DNA from 4 places in the Neorhizobium sp. NCHU2750 genome. Region 2 is predicted to be linked to each of the others. Evidence: predicted binding sites of a transcription regulator. Region 2 holds the regulator's gene; each other region holds the start of a gene.
What was found. The regulator LexA, encoded in region 2, represses DNA repair genes until DNA is damaged. The targets are predictions, from matches to a motif close to TGTTCNNNNTGTGTTCNG.
Positions count from the first base shown of each region.

Region 1: the regulator LexA is predicted to act here: its motif matches at 1,668-1,685, upstream of NCHU2750_RS00270 (DNA recombination protein RmuC).
Region 3: the regulator LexA is predicted to act here: its motif matches at 1,744-1,761, upstream of dnaE (DNA polymerase III subunit alpha).
Region 4: the regulator LexA is predicted to act here: its motif matches at 1,513-1,530, upstream of NCHU2750_RS20685 (YifB family Mg chelatase-like AAA ATPase).

Region 1 is NZ_CP030827.1:54,019-57,113, forward strand. Features, by position in the region: gene NCHU2750_RS00265 (ribokinase) at 1-388, opposite strand, end outside; gene NCHU2750_RS00270 (DNA recombination protein RmuC) at 439-1,635, opposite strand; gene def (peptide deformylase) at 1,749-2,264, shown strand; gene fmt (methionyl-tRNA formyltransferase) at 2,321-3,095, shown strand, end outside.
Region 2 is NZ_CP030827.1:2,051,922-2,055,016, forward strand. Features, by position in the region: gene kdsA (3-deoxy-8-phosphooctulonate synthase) at 1-496, opposite strand, end outside; gene NCHU2750_RS10105 (VOC family protein) at 499-1,371, opposite strand; gene lexA (transcriptional repressor LexA) at 1,568-2,281, shown strand; gene NCHU2750_RS10115 (ComEC/Rec2 family competence protein) at 2,262-3,095, opposite strand, start outside.
Region 3 is NZ_CP030827.1:1,339,845-1,342,939, reverse strand. Features, by position in the region: gene dnaE (DNA polymerase III subunit alpha) at 1-1,464, opposite strand, end outside; gene NCHU2750_RS06525 (membrane-bound PQQ-dependent dehydrogenase, glucose/quinate/shikimate family) at 2,410-3,095, opposite strand, start outside.
Region 4 is NZ_CP030827.1:4,292,981-4,296,075, reverse strand. Features, by position in the region: gene NCHU2750_RS20685 (YifB family Mg chelatase-like AAA ATPase) at 1-1,423, opposite strand, end outside; gene gshB (glutathione synthase) at 1,587-2,537, opposite strand; gene NCHU2750_RS20675 (sn-glycerol-3-phosphate import ATP-binding protein UgpC) at 2,678-3,095, opposite strand, start outside.

The sequences.
Region 1 (3,095 bases), 2.0 Mb from region 2:
CGCCGGCTGCCATGGCCGTCACCGTCTTCACCGCCTCGTCCGGTGTCAGCGTGCCGTTTGCGCCCGGTACAACGGCGATCATGTTCTCGCCATTGCCGCCCACCAATACCAGTGCGGTACCGGTCGGCTCGCTGGCCTTCAGTACGGACGTGAGATCGGCTCCCGCCCCCTCAAGCAAGTCCAATGCCGGGGCGGCAAATGTATCATTGCCGACTGCGCCCGCCATTCTGACGGCACTTCCGGCGCGACGCGCGGCAAGCGCCTGGTTTGCCCCTTTTCCGCCTGCCGCCGTGGCAAAGCTCGAGCCTGCGACCGTCTCGCCGGGCCTCGGCAGTTCGGCCGTGTTGGCGATGAGATCCATGTTGATGGAGCCGAAGACGGTGATCATGCTATGCCTGCCGCTGATGACTGAAGTGCCGGCGACACTGCCCGAGGAGATCACTCCTCGTCAACTACCCTCAGTCGCAGCAGGCCGGTGCGGCTTTCAACCGATTTCTGTGCCGCAACCTCGGCCGAGCTTTCAGCGGTGGCAGGTGTTTCCAGCTCCAGCGACGTGATCCGGTTGCCCCGGCGGGTCAGTTTGTCCGTCGAGGTGAGGATCTGCTCCACATCCTTCTCGGCGGCGAGGAAATGCGACTGCAGCTTCCGGGTCCGGTCTTCCAGCCGCCCGAGATCTTCCATCAGTAACCCCACTTCGCCCTGGATCAGATGCGCCTGTTCGCGCATCCGCTGGTCGCGCAATACCGCCTGGATCACCTGGATCGACAGAAGCAGCAGCGATGGCGAAACGATCACCACGCGCGCCCGCTGGGCCCTCTGCACCACGGCATCGAAATGCTCGTGGATTTCGGCAAAGATCGATTCCGACGGCACGAACAGCAGAACCGTATCCTGCGTTTCGCCGGCGATCAGATATTTCTCCGCCACATCCTTGATATGGACCTCCATGTCCCGGCGGAACTGCTGGCCTGCAGCGCGCCGCGCATCCGGCGAGGCTGCCTCGCGAAACGCCGTCCAGGCCTCCAGCGGGAACTTGGCATCAATGATAAGCGGCGGCGCACCATTCGGCATCCGGATCACGCAATCCGGCCGCGTCCCGTTGGAAAGCGGCGACTGGAAGGAATAGGCACCCTGTGGCAATCCATCCGCGACGATCGTCTCCATGCGGCCCTGGCCGAAGGCGCCGCGCGTCTGCTTGTTCGACAATATCGCCTGCAGCCCGACGACATCCTTGGCGAGTGTCTGGATATTGTTCTGCGCCGCATCGATCACCGCCAGCCGTTCCTGCAGCTTGCGCAGGTTCTCATGCGTCGATTTGGTCTGTTCGGTAATCGTCGAGCCCAGCCGGTGGCTCATTCCGTCGAGCCGCTGGTTGACGGAATGATTGAGCTCGGCCTGGCGGGTGCTGATCGTCTCCGCCATCGCTGCGACACGGCCATGCATCTCGCCCTGCATGCGGACCAGTTCCGCCAGCCGCGCTTCGGCATCCGCCGTTCTCTGGGCCATCTCTTCGCGATGTCTGCCGGAGCGGAGCATGAGCACGACAGCGACCAGAATAACGAGCGCAGCCCCGACCAGCAGGATTGGCATCGCGCCTGTTTCAGCGGAGAGAAATTGGGCCAGATCAGTTTTCATGGGGGCACACTAGCAGATCATTGCGACTTTGAAAGATCAAAACGTGAACATTTGCGGGCGGCTTCGCGTAATGCCCTGTTCCCTCAGGGCAAAAGATGCGCTATGGCGTCCGCATGACCATCAAGCCTCTTATCATTCTCCCCGATCCGCTGCTCCGTCAGGTTTCCGCGCCGATCGAGACCGTCGATACCGAATTGCTCAAGCTTGCCGACGACATGCTGGAGACGATGTATGATGCGCCGGGCATCGGCCTTGCCGCGATCCAGATCGGCGTACCCCGCCGCATGCTCGTCATCGACGTATCGCGCGATGACGAGGAAAAGCGGCCGCAGGTCTTCATCAATCCAGAAATCGTCAAATCCTCGGATGAGCGTTCCGTCTATGAGGAAGGCTGCCTGTCGATCCCGGAATATTACGCCGAGGTCGAGCGGCCGGCGACGATCGGCGTGAAATATGTCGGGCGCGACGGCAAGGAACATATTGCGGAGGCCGATGGCCTTCTCGCCACCTGCCTGCAGCACGAGATCGACCACCTGAACGGCGTCCTCTTCATCGACCATATCTCGCGTCTGAAGCGGGAGATGGTGATCAAGAAGTTCACCAAGGCCGCCAAGGGCAAGGCTATCTGAGGCCTGCTGCGGCTCAAGAAACGAAAGGCGCGTCTTTGAGAGGCGCGAAAGGCACCATGTCTCTTCGCATCATCTTCATGGGCACGCCGGATTTCTCCGTGCCGACGCTGCAGGGCCTGAAAGAGGCCGGTCATGAGATCGTCGCGGTCTATAGCCAGCCGCCGCGTCCGGCCGGCCGCCGCGGGCTCGATCTCACCAAGTCGCCGGTGCATCAGGCAGCGGAAGTTCTCGGCATTCCGGTCCTCACGCCGTTGAACTTCAAGGCGGAAGAGGATCGCGAGGCTTTTCGTGCGTTCAAGGCCGATGTTGCGGTCGTCGTGGCCTATGGTCTGCTCTTGCCGGTGGCGATCCTCGAGGGCACGCGGCTTGGCTGCTATAACGGCCACGCCTCGCTTCTGCCGCGCTGGCGCGGCGCGGCTCCCATCCAGCGGGCAATCATGGCGGGCGACCAAAAGACCGGCATGATCGTGATGAAGATGGAAAAGGGTCTCGATACCGGCCCGATGGCACTCACCAGCGAAGTCAAGATCGGCGCTCAGATGACAGCCGGCGAACTGCACGACAAGCTCATGATGGTTGGCGCCCGCGCCATGGTCGAGGCGATGGCCAGGCTCGAGGCCAGCGACCTGCCGCTGACGCCGCAGCCGGAGGAGGGCGTGCTCTACGCTGCCAAGATCGACAAGGCGGAGACGCGTATCGATTTCTCAAAGACCGCTTCCGAGGTTCACAATCACATTCGCGGCCTCTCGCCCTTCCCCGGCGCCTGGTTCGAGGCCGAAATCAACGGCAAGCCGGAGCGCATCAAGGTGCTGAATTCGGAAGTGAGCGAGG
Region 2 (3,095 bases):
CGCTTTCGGTAAACTTCGCCTGCACGTTCTTCATGTCCCAGGGGGCGAGAAACTGGCCCTTCTTGACGTTGATCGCCCGGCCCGTCTTGGCGGCGGCGACCAGCAGGTCCGTCTGGCGCGACAGGAAGGCCGGAATCTGCAGGATGTCGATCGTCGGCGCCACCAGGCCGCACTGTTCTTCCGTGTGGATGTCGCTCAGAACCGGGAAGCCGAATTCCTTCTTCAGGTCGGCAAAGATCTCCATCGCGTTCTCAAGCCCGATGCCGCGCTTGCCCGACAAGGATGTACGGTTCGCCTTGTCATAGGACGACTTGTAGACAAGCCCGATGCCGAGCTTGGCGCAGAGCTCCGTGAGGTTGCCGGCGATCATGAAGGCGTGATCGCGGCTCTCCATCTGGCAGGGGCCCGCAATCAGCGAAAGCTTGCCGGCATTGGAGAACACAACCTTGTTTGCGCCTTCTCCGACCGAAACCTCAGAATTGGGGGACACTGCCATTTTCATTCCTCGAAACCGAAAAACACGCCTTGGCCGGGCGACGGCGACACAAGCACGCGTCCATCCCGGCGGATGAATGCGACGTCATTAGCAGCAAGGGTGATCTCTGTCACGGCCAGATCGGCGGTGCGGAAGATCACCGCCTGCCCGCAAAGCTCAGCCCCATGCAGCTTGGCGGCAGGCCCGAATTCCTGATGCAGCTGATCTGCGTCCACCACCCGGACCCTGGCATTTTCGCCGGCAAACACCAGCCCGGCCTCCCCTTCCTGCGCAGAAACCGACAGGACGGATTGCAACAGCCTGGCGGAATCGCCGGGCACACCTGAGGAAAGCACGACTTCCTTCAGCCCGGTCACCGCATTGGCATGCACCCTCAGGGACCCCATGTCCTGCGGAAAGGAAACGACGCGCTGACAGGCAAAGGCGAAAAATTCGGACGCACCTTCGAGCGCCGCAAAAGCGAGGCGAAAGCGCCCCTCCCGCTCGTCTCCCTCCGGTGACTTAATGATGCGGGCAAATTCCAGCGGCTCGCCCGCCGAAACCCCACCTTCAACAAAACGCTGGTGATCATCGGAAGCGTCGTCACTAGCGACCACGATCGCCGACAGCCCCTGACGCCCACGCTTGCCGCGAAAGGCAATGTCTCGCTCGACAAACACATTGCCGCGCTTGGCAGCGGTGCCCGCCTTGCGCCGGTCCGCAAGCGCGATCGGCTCCAGATAGGTGCCGTCCTCAAGGAAGATACAGGCATTGGCCGTCCCGAACGGATGCACACCATCAGGCGCAACAGTAAAGCCCAGCCCCGACAGCCGCTCGCGCGCCTGGACCAGATTGCCGACCGGCAAAACGAGATGATCGATTTTCTTAGCAGTCACGCATGTCCCCCAGACTCTGATCCGCCGAAAATAAATTGGTCAGTCCGTCGGGGAGCGCAAGTAGCTTTCTGCCGAGAACGTTATCAGCCATCTCGGAAAGTTATCATATTTTCACGAAAATTTAGGGACTTGCGGAACACATATGGAACATATAGTGTTCGTTCTGCATTTGTTTCAAATCTGAAGGTGCATCAAAATGCTGACCCGGAAGCAACAGGAACTTCTTTTGTTCATTCATGAACGCATGAAGGAGTCCGGCGTTCCACCTTCTTTCGATGAAATGAAGGATGCACTCGATCTCGCATCGAAGTCGGGCATCCACCGCCTGATCACCGCTTTGGAAGAGCGCGGCTTCATCCGAAGGCTGCCGAACCGGGCCCGTGCGCTCGAAGTCATCAAGCTGCCGGAGGCCTATGTGCCGACGCTGCAGCCGAAGCGCGGATTTTCGCCGAGCGTCATCGAGGGCAGCCTCGGCAAGAAACCGCCGGCACCTGCCGCACCCGCGGCCCCGGCCAATGACAGCGCCTCGGCGAGCGTCCCCGTGATGGGCCGCATCGCCGCCGGCGTGCCGATCTCGGCCATCCAGAACAACACCCACGACATTTCCGTTCCGGTCGAAATGCTCGGCGCCGGTGAGCATTATGCGCTCGAGGTCAAGGGCGATTCGATGATCGAGGCCGGCATCCTCGATGGCGATACCGTCATCATCCGCAACGGCAGCACCGCCAATCCCGGCGATATCATCGTTGCCCTTGTCGATGACGAGGAAGCAACGCTGAAGCGTTTCCGCCGCAAGGGTGGATCGATCGCGCTTGAAGCTGCTAATCCCGCCTATGAAACCCGCATCTTCCCGCCTGACCGGGTCAAGGTGCAGGGCAAGCTGGTCGGCCTCATTCGCCGCTATCATTGAAATCAGCAGGATCGGCAAAGCCTTGCTGGTCCTGAAAATCGCCTCCCGCGCCCATGGCGGAAACGTCGACGGACAGGTCGTCTTCGATTGAACTGTTTTGTGAAGGCCTGACCAGCCATGGCGGTAGCGACGCATCATAGATGCCGCGATGCCAGTCATATTGGCGATGAACGGTCCATGGCCGGGCAGAGGCGCTCATTGCCGTTTCGATGATCCATTCGTCGGCGATCGGCGACCCGGCAAAGTCGATCTCGACCGCACCCGTATTGCGTAACGTCCTGCCGCTGAGCAATGGCGTCCCCGAGCGGCACTCGTCGAACCGAGCGCGCGGCGCAACGACGAGCCCCGCGACATCACAGGCCACACCGGTGAAGCGGCTATCCTCGATGACGACGACGATGACACCATCCGGAGACATGATCGCACACCAAGCTTTCGGCTGACATTCGAAGCGGTCCGCGCTCGTGACCTCCATGCGATCCCGCGCACGCTCGATGACGGCTTTCGGCAGGCGGGCAGCGCCAGTTTTCGCCCTGTTCTGCGAAAGGCCTTTGGGGACCTCCTTCGGCATATCCTTATCGCGCCACTCGTCGCGAATGATCGGCGCTTCCGGGTCGGGCAGCCGTCGTGCGCGGCGCCATTGTCCATAGATGAAATCCGGCACCTTCGCCCGGTTGACCGCAATACCGCCCTCCCTGCGAAGTCCCACCAGCGTGCCGTCTTCGGCAATCAGCAGGCTGGACGGCGGTTCCGGCCATGGCTGCAGGAAGAGCCAGAGGGCGACCGCAATCAGCGGCAGGCCGAGATATCTGAG
Region 3 (3,095 bases), 710 kb from region 2:
CATCTTGCAGATCTTGTCGACCTGGCCATAGGGCATTTCGAGCACGCGGCCGACGTCGCGAAGGGCAGCGCGCGCCTGCAGCGAACCGAAGGTGATGATCTGCGCCACCTGCTCGCGGCCATATTTGCGCTGCACGTAGCGGATCACCTCTTCACGGCGATCCTGGCAGAAGTCGATGTCGAAATCGGGCATCGAGACGCGTTCGGGATTGAGGAAGCGTTCGAACAGAAGCGAGAAGCGCAGCGGATCGACGTCGGTGATCGTCAGCGCATAGGCGACGAGAGAACCCGCACCCGAACCGCGCCCCGGCCCGACCGGAATATTGTGCTGCTTGGCCCATTTGATGAAGTCCGCAACGATGAGGAAGTACCCGGGAAACTTCATCCGCTCGATGATCGACAGCTCGAATTCGAGGCGCTCGCGGTAATCCTTTTCCTCGAAGCCTGCCGCCATGCCGAGGGCCTGAAGCCGCATGTCGAGGCCCTCGACCGCCTGGCGGCGCAATTCGGCCGCCTCCTTGCGCTCGTCCTCTTCCGGATGGTCACTGACGCCGGTGAAACGCGGCAGGATGGGGGCGCGGGTCTTCAAGATGAAGGAGCAACGCTGCGCGATCTCGACAGTGTTTTCAAGCGCCTCGGGCAGGTCGGCAAACAGCTTCGCCATCTCGGCGCGGCTTTTCAGGTAATGGTCCGGCGTCAGGCGGAAACGGCTGTCGTCGGAGACGATCGCGCCATGGGCGACGGCCATCAGCGCATCATGGGCATCATAATCGGCCTTGGTGGGGAAGAAGGCCTCGTTGGTGGCAACCAGCGGCACGTCATGCGTATAGGCGAGATCGACCATGCGCTGCTCGTGCCGGCGGTCATAGCCGCCATGGCGCTGCAGTTCGAGATAGAGCCGGTCGCCGAAGAGACCTTTCAGCCGTTCGAGACGGGCAAGCGCGAGTTCGGCATGACCGTCCCTCATCGCCCTGTCGACCGGCCCGGATGCGGCCCCCGTCAGCGCGATCAGCCCATCGGTGCCGGCCTCGTCCAGCCAGGAGGCGCAGATATGGGTTTCGCTCGATCCCTCGCCACCGAGATAGGCACGGCTGACGAGATCGACCAGCCGCTCATAGCCATCGGCGGTCGCCGCAAGAACAACGATGGCCGGCAGCTTGGCGAGCTGCTGGTTTGCCCTTCGCTCGTCGCCCTGATCCTGCATGTCGATCGACAGCTGGCAACCGATGATCGGCTGCAATCCGTCATAGATCGACTTCTGGGCGAATTCGAGCGCGACGAAGAGATTGTTGGTATCGGTGATGGCAATCGCGGGCTGATTGTCCGCAACGGCCTTTCCCAGAACCTTCTTGAGGGGAAGCGCGCCTTCCAGCAGAGAATAGGCGGAATGCAGGCGCAGATGAACGAATTGCGGGGTTGCCCCGAGATTTTCGTCCGCCGATCCCGTATTTGCCTGTTCTGCCATGTCTATGCGCCACCACCAATGATTCAAGTCGGTTCATTTTCGGGCGCCCTGCCCCGCAAGTCCAGTCAAGATTGCGGTGGTCAACGGCTTTCGGTCGGGCCGGCGAAGGGGATTATCCACCGGCCAAGTCTGCTACATGACGAGCATGATCATCGATAGGCTTGCGACGAAGGTTGCGATCGATGCGAAGGCGGCAATATCACGAAGAAGGTCAGTCATCGTTGTCTCCCGTGTTCGTTATGTTTTTAATTTGTTCTCTTTTTGTACAAGAGTCAACATTGGAACAAAATGAGAACGAATTTTGCGTCATATCCTCGCCCCGATAGTGAATCAGGGGTTAACGCTGCGGCTTCGAAGGATAGAGTCCTCCCTTGGTGCCTTTGGCGATTTTGAAATTTCGGCATTCCAGAATTTCGGCCGGGACACGTCGGGTGTCTCGAATGAATTTTTTATAAAGTGACACACGGCGTGTCCCGTTCGGTGTGTTTTTCCGCGCAACTCCGGTCCGTCTGCGGCGGGTTTGATGCCTAGAGCGCTGTGCGTCCGAATGGACGCATAAAGGACGCTCTATCTCATTTGATCTACGCATCAGGCTTTCCGAAAATCGATTCCGATTTTCGGGCCGATGCTGTAGCGGCACTGACCCGGTATGTGTGCGACACACGCACGTCCCCTTTCTTCAAGGAGAGGCAGACCATTTTCTGCGCGGCCCCCGGCGTCCCGCTTGCATAAGGGCGTTTTTCCGGATCACCGGCTCCGCCTCGCCGGCAATGCAGACCGGTGTAGCCGAAGCGGAACGGCATGATTGTAGGCACGGGTTTTTGGGGTGAGGAAATGAATGTGGCCATGCAATTGAAATCGTTGAGGCGAGGTGTCGATTTCGGCATGGGTACGAAGAGAAAATGCAGCCCCGCCCATAAGGGCGGGGCTGCAAGTCATCATTTATCAGGGCAGTGCATAGGCGATGAGTTCGTCGCCTGCCGGCGTCAGCATGCTGTGATGGCCGCCGGCCATGATCACCACATACTGCTTGCCGCCTTGCTCATAGGTCATCGGTGCCGCCTGGCCGCCAGCCGGAAGTTCCGCCTGCCAGAGCGTCTTGCCCGAGGCGAGATCCATGGCACGCAGATGATCGTCGGTCGTCGCGCCGGCAAAGATCAGGCCGGTTGCCGTGGTCAGGGTGCCGCCATTGTTGGGCGTACCGATTTCCAGCGGCAGATGCGAGGCGATCCCGAACGGTCCGTTGCGCTCTGCCGTGCCGAAGGGCTTGTCCCACAGGGTCTTGCCGGTCTTCAGGTCGATTGCGCGTATGCCGCCATAGGGAGGCTGGGTGCACAGAAGGCCTGTCGGCATCTGCCAACCCTGGTTGGGGCTGATGCCATAGGGCTGGTCGGCAGCCGGACGATTGAAGCCCGGACGCGGCATCTTGGAGCGCGGGTCGCCGATATAGTAGACGCCCATGGCATCATCCTCGGCGCGCGGGATCAGCTGCATGTAGCTGGTGAAGATATTGTAGTTGGCGACGATTACCCCGCGGCGGACGTCCACCGAAAGCGAGCCCCAATCGGAGCCGCCATTGTTGCCCGGCGCCATGATATAGGGCTTGTCGGCCGAAGGCGGCGTGAACATGC
Region 4 (3,095 bases), 2.1 Mb from region 2:
CCTTGAGAACCCGGTGATAGCCGCGGGCGGAGAATTTCAACTTTTCCGCCGCATCTCGCAACAATTGCAGGCCGGAGGGATCGGGTTCCGCCACCTTCTCGATCAGTGCCGTCGAGCAGCGTGCATTGGTCAGAACACCCTGCAGGCCGGCAGTCATATACCGATCCCGCTGCATCTCCCGCGCTGCCAGAACCCGCTTTGCCACGTCCGCGCTGCTTTCCGCCGGCGCCGGCCGGATGAGGTCCGAAGCCGCGACAGAAGGAACATCGATGCGAATATCGATACGATCCATCAGGGGGGCCGAGATGCGGGCCTGATAGTCGGAGGCACAGCGGGGACCGCGGGCGCAGGTGTAACCGGGCTCTCCCGCCATGCCACAACGGCACGGGTTCATCGCCGCGACGAGCTGGATGCTTGCCGGATAGGACACGCGGTGATTGGCACGCGCGATGACGCATTCGCCGGTTTCCAGCGGCTGGCGCAGCGCATCCAGAACCTGTGGCGAAAATTCCGGAAACTCATCGAGGAACAGCACGCCGTGATGGGCAAGCGACGCCTCGCCCGGCCTTGCCCTGAGGCCCCCACCGACGAGAGCGGCCATGGTCGCCGAGTGATGGGGCGTGCGATAGGGCCTGCGATCGGAAAGCTTGCCGCCGGACAATTGGCCGGCGATCGAATGGATCATCGACACTTCGAGCAGTTCGGCGGCGGAGAGAGGCGGCAGGATGGAGGGCAGCCTTGCCGCCAGCATGGATTTTCCCGAACCGGGCGGGCCGACGAAAAGCAGGTTATGGCCACCGGCGGCGGCAACCTCCAGTGCCCGCTTGGCGCTCTCCTGCCCCTTGATCTCGGCAAGATCGGGCAGGTTGGCCGGAAGGGCACGGATGGCGGGCTGCGGGCGGGAGATGACCTGGGTGCCACGAAAATGGTTGGCGAGTGCGATCAGGCTGCGCGGCGCGATAATATCGACACCCGGCCCCGCCCATGCCGCCTCCGGGCCGCTGTCTGCCGGGCAGATCAGGCCCTTTCCCAAGGCATTGGCACTGATGGCCGCCGGAAGCGCGCCGGCGACTGCTGCCAGCGTCCCGTCGAGATTGAGTTCGCCGATGACGACATGATCGGCAACGGCATCGCCGGGAATGGCGCCCAGCGCCGCCATCAGGCCAAGCGCGATGGCAAGGTCGAAATGCGAGCCCTCCTTGGGGAGGTCTGCCGGCGCCAGATTGACCGTCACCTTCTTGTGCGGCACAGCCAGGCCCGACGCATGCAGTGCCGCCTGAACCCGCTCGCGGCTTTCGGCCACCGCCTTGTCCGGCAGGCCGACGATCTGCATGCCGACCTTGCCGGGGCCAACCATGACCTGAACATCCACCGGCACCCCGTCTATGCCCTGAAATGCGACCGTGCTGACCCGTGAAACCATGTGCCCTGCCCCCGCCATGATGCCGGGGACAAAGGTGTCACACCTCGCGCCAGCACAACCATAAGCTGACACAGCGCTCGAATTTAAACAAGAACAAAAATCGAACAAAAATGCAAAAAGCGCCCGAAGGCGCTTTTCTTTCAGTCTTCGCAAGGCAACTGAATTACTTCAGCTTTGCCTCGATGGCATCCCACATCAGGCTTGCGACATCGGCGCCGCCGAATTTCCTGACTTCGCGGATGCCGGTCGGCGACGTGACGTTGATCTCGGTCATGTAGTCGCCGATCACGTCGATGCCGACGAAGATGAAGCCGCGCTCGCGCAGGGCGGGCCCGATGCGGGCGCAGATTTCCTTTTCGCGGGTGGTCAGCTCGGTCGGCTCGGCGCGGCCGCCGACATGCATGTTGGAGCGGCTGTCGGTTTCGGCCGGAACACGGTTGATCGCGCCGACCGGCTCGCCGTCGACAAGCAGAATGCGCTTGTCGCCCTTGCGCACCGCCGGCAGATAGGCCTGGGCGATATAGGGCTCGCCGCGATACATCTGGCCGAACATTTCCAGAAGCGAGGTGAAGTTGCGATCGTCGCGGGTGGAATGGAAGACGCCGGCGCCGCCATTGCCATAGAGCGGCTTCAGAATGATGTCGCCCATTTCCTGGCGGAAGGCGGCGATCTCGTTGACGTCGCGGGAGATCAGGGTTGCCGGCATCAGATCGGCGAATTCCGTGACGAAGATCTTTTCCGGCGAGTTGCGCACCCAGGCCGGATCGTTGACGACGAGCGTCTTCGGATGAATCCGTTCGAGAAGATGGGTCGAGGTAATGTAGCCCATGTCGAAGGGCGGATCCTGGCGCAGCAGCACGACGTCCATCTGCGAGAGATCCATGCGGGTCTTTTCGCCAAGGGTGAAGTGATCGCCCTTGATGTCGCGCACGACGAGCGGCTCGACAGCCGCGAAAATCTTGCCGTCGCGCATGGTCAGGCGGTCGGGCGTATAATGAAAGAGTTCGTAGCCGCGCGATTGAGCCTCGAGGGTCATTGCGAAGGTGGAATCGCCGGCAATATTGATGCCGGAAATGTGGTCCATCTGGATTGCGACCTTGCGAACATGCACCATGAATTCTGTCCCCGAGAACGTATCTGCCCCATTCGAGCCCGCCTGATTTAGGATGGCGCCCGCCCGAAAGCAATGCGGCCGGGAATAATCCCGGCCGTCGATTGTCAATCGACCCAATCGGCCGATCACATCAGTGCATGTCAGGCGACCGGCTGCGCCTCTTCAACGCTTGCATGTGCCGGCACCTGGGCGCCAAGGCGTTTGCCGGTCGCGGCATCGAAGAAATGCAGTTTTGCGGGATCGATGGCTATCTGCATCCGGTCGGAAATAGCTGCTTCGCCGGAAAGCGCGATCGTCATCGCCTGATCCCCGACAAGGCCGTGGGCAAGGCGCTGGGAACCAAGTTCCTCGACATATTCGACGGCAAACGGCATGCCTTCGCCACCGGAAACGAGGCGCAGGTCCTCGGCGCGCAGGCCGACGGTGACGGCACCGGATGTCGGCGCGTAGCCGTTGAGCGAGATCAGTGCCGGGCCGATGGCCAGCTTGTCGCCCTGCAGTTCGGCCTTGACGAGGTTCATGGCCGGCGAGCCGATGAAGCTTGCAACGAAGGTCGAA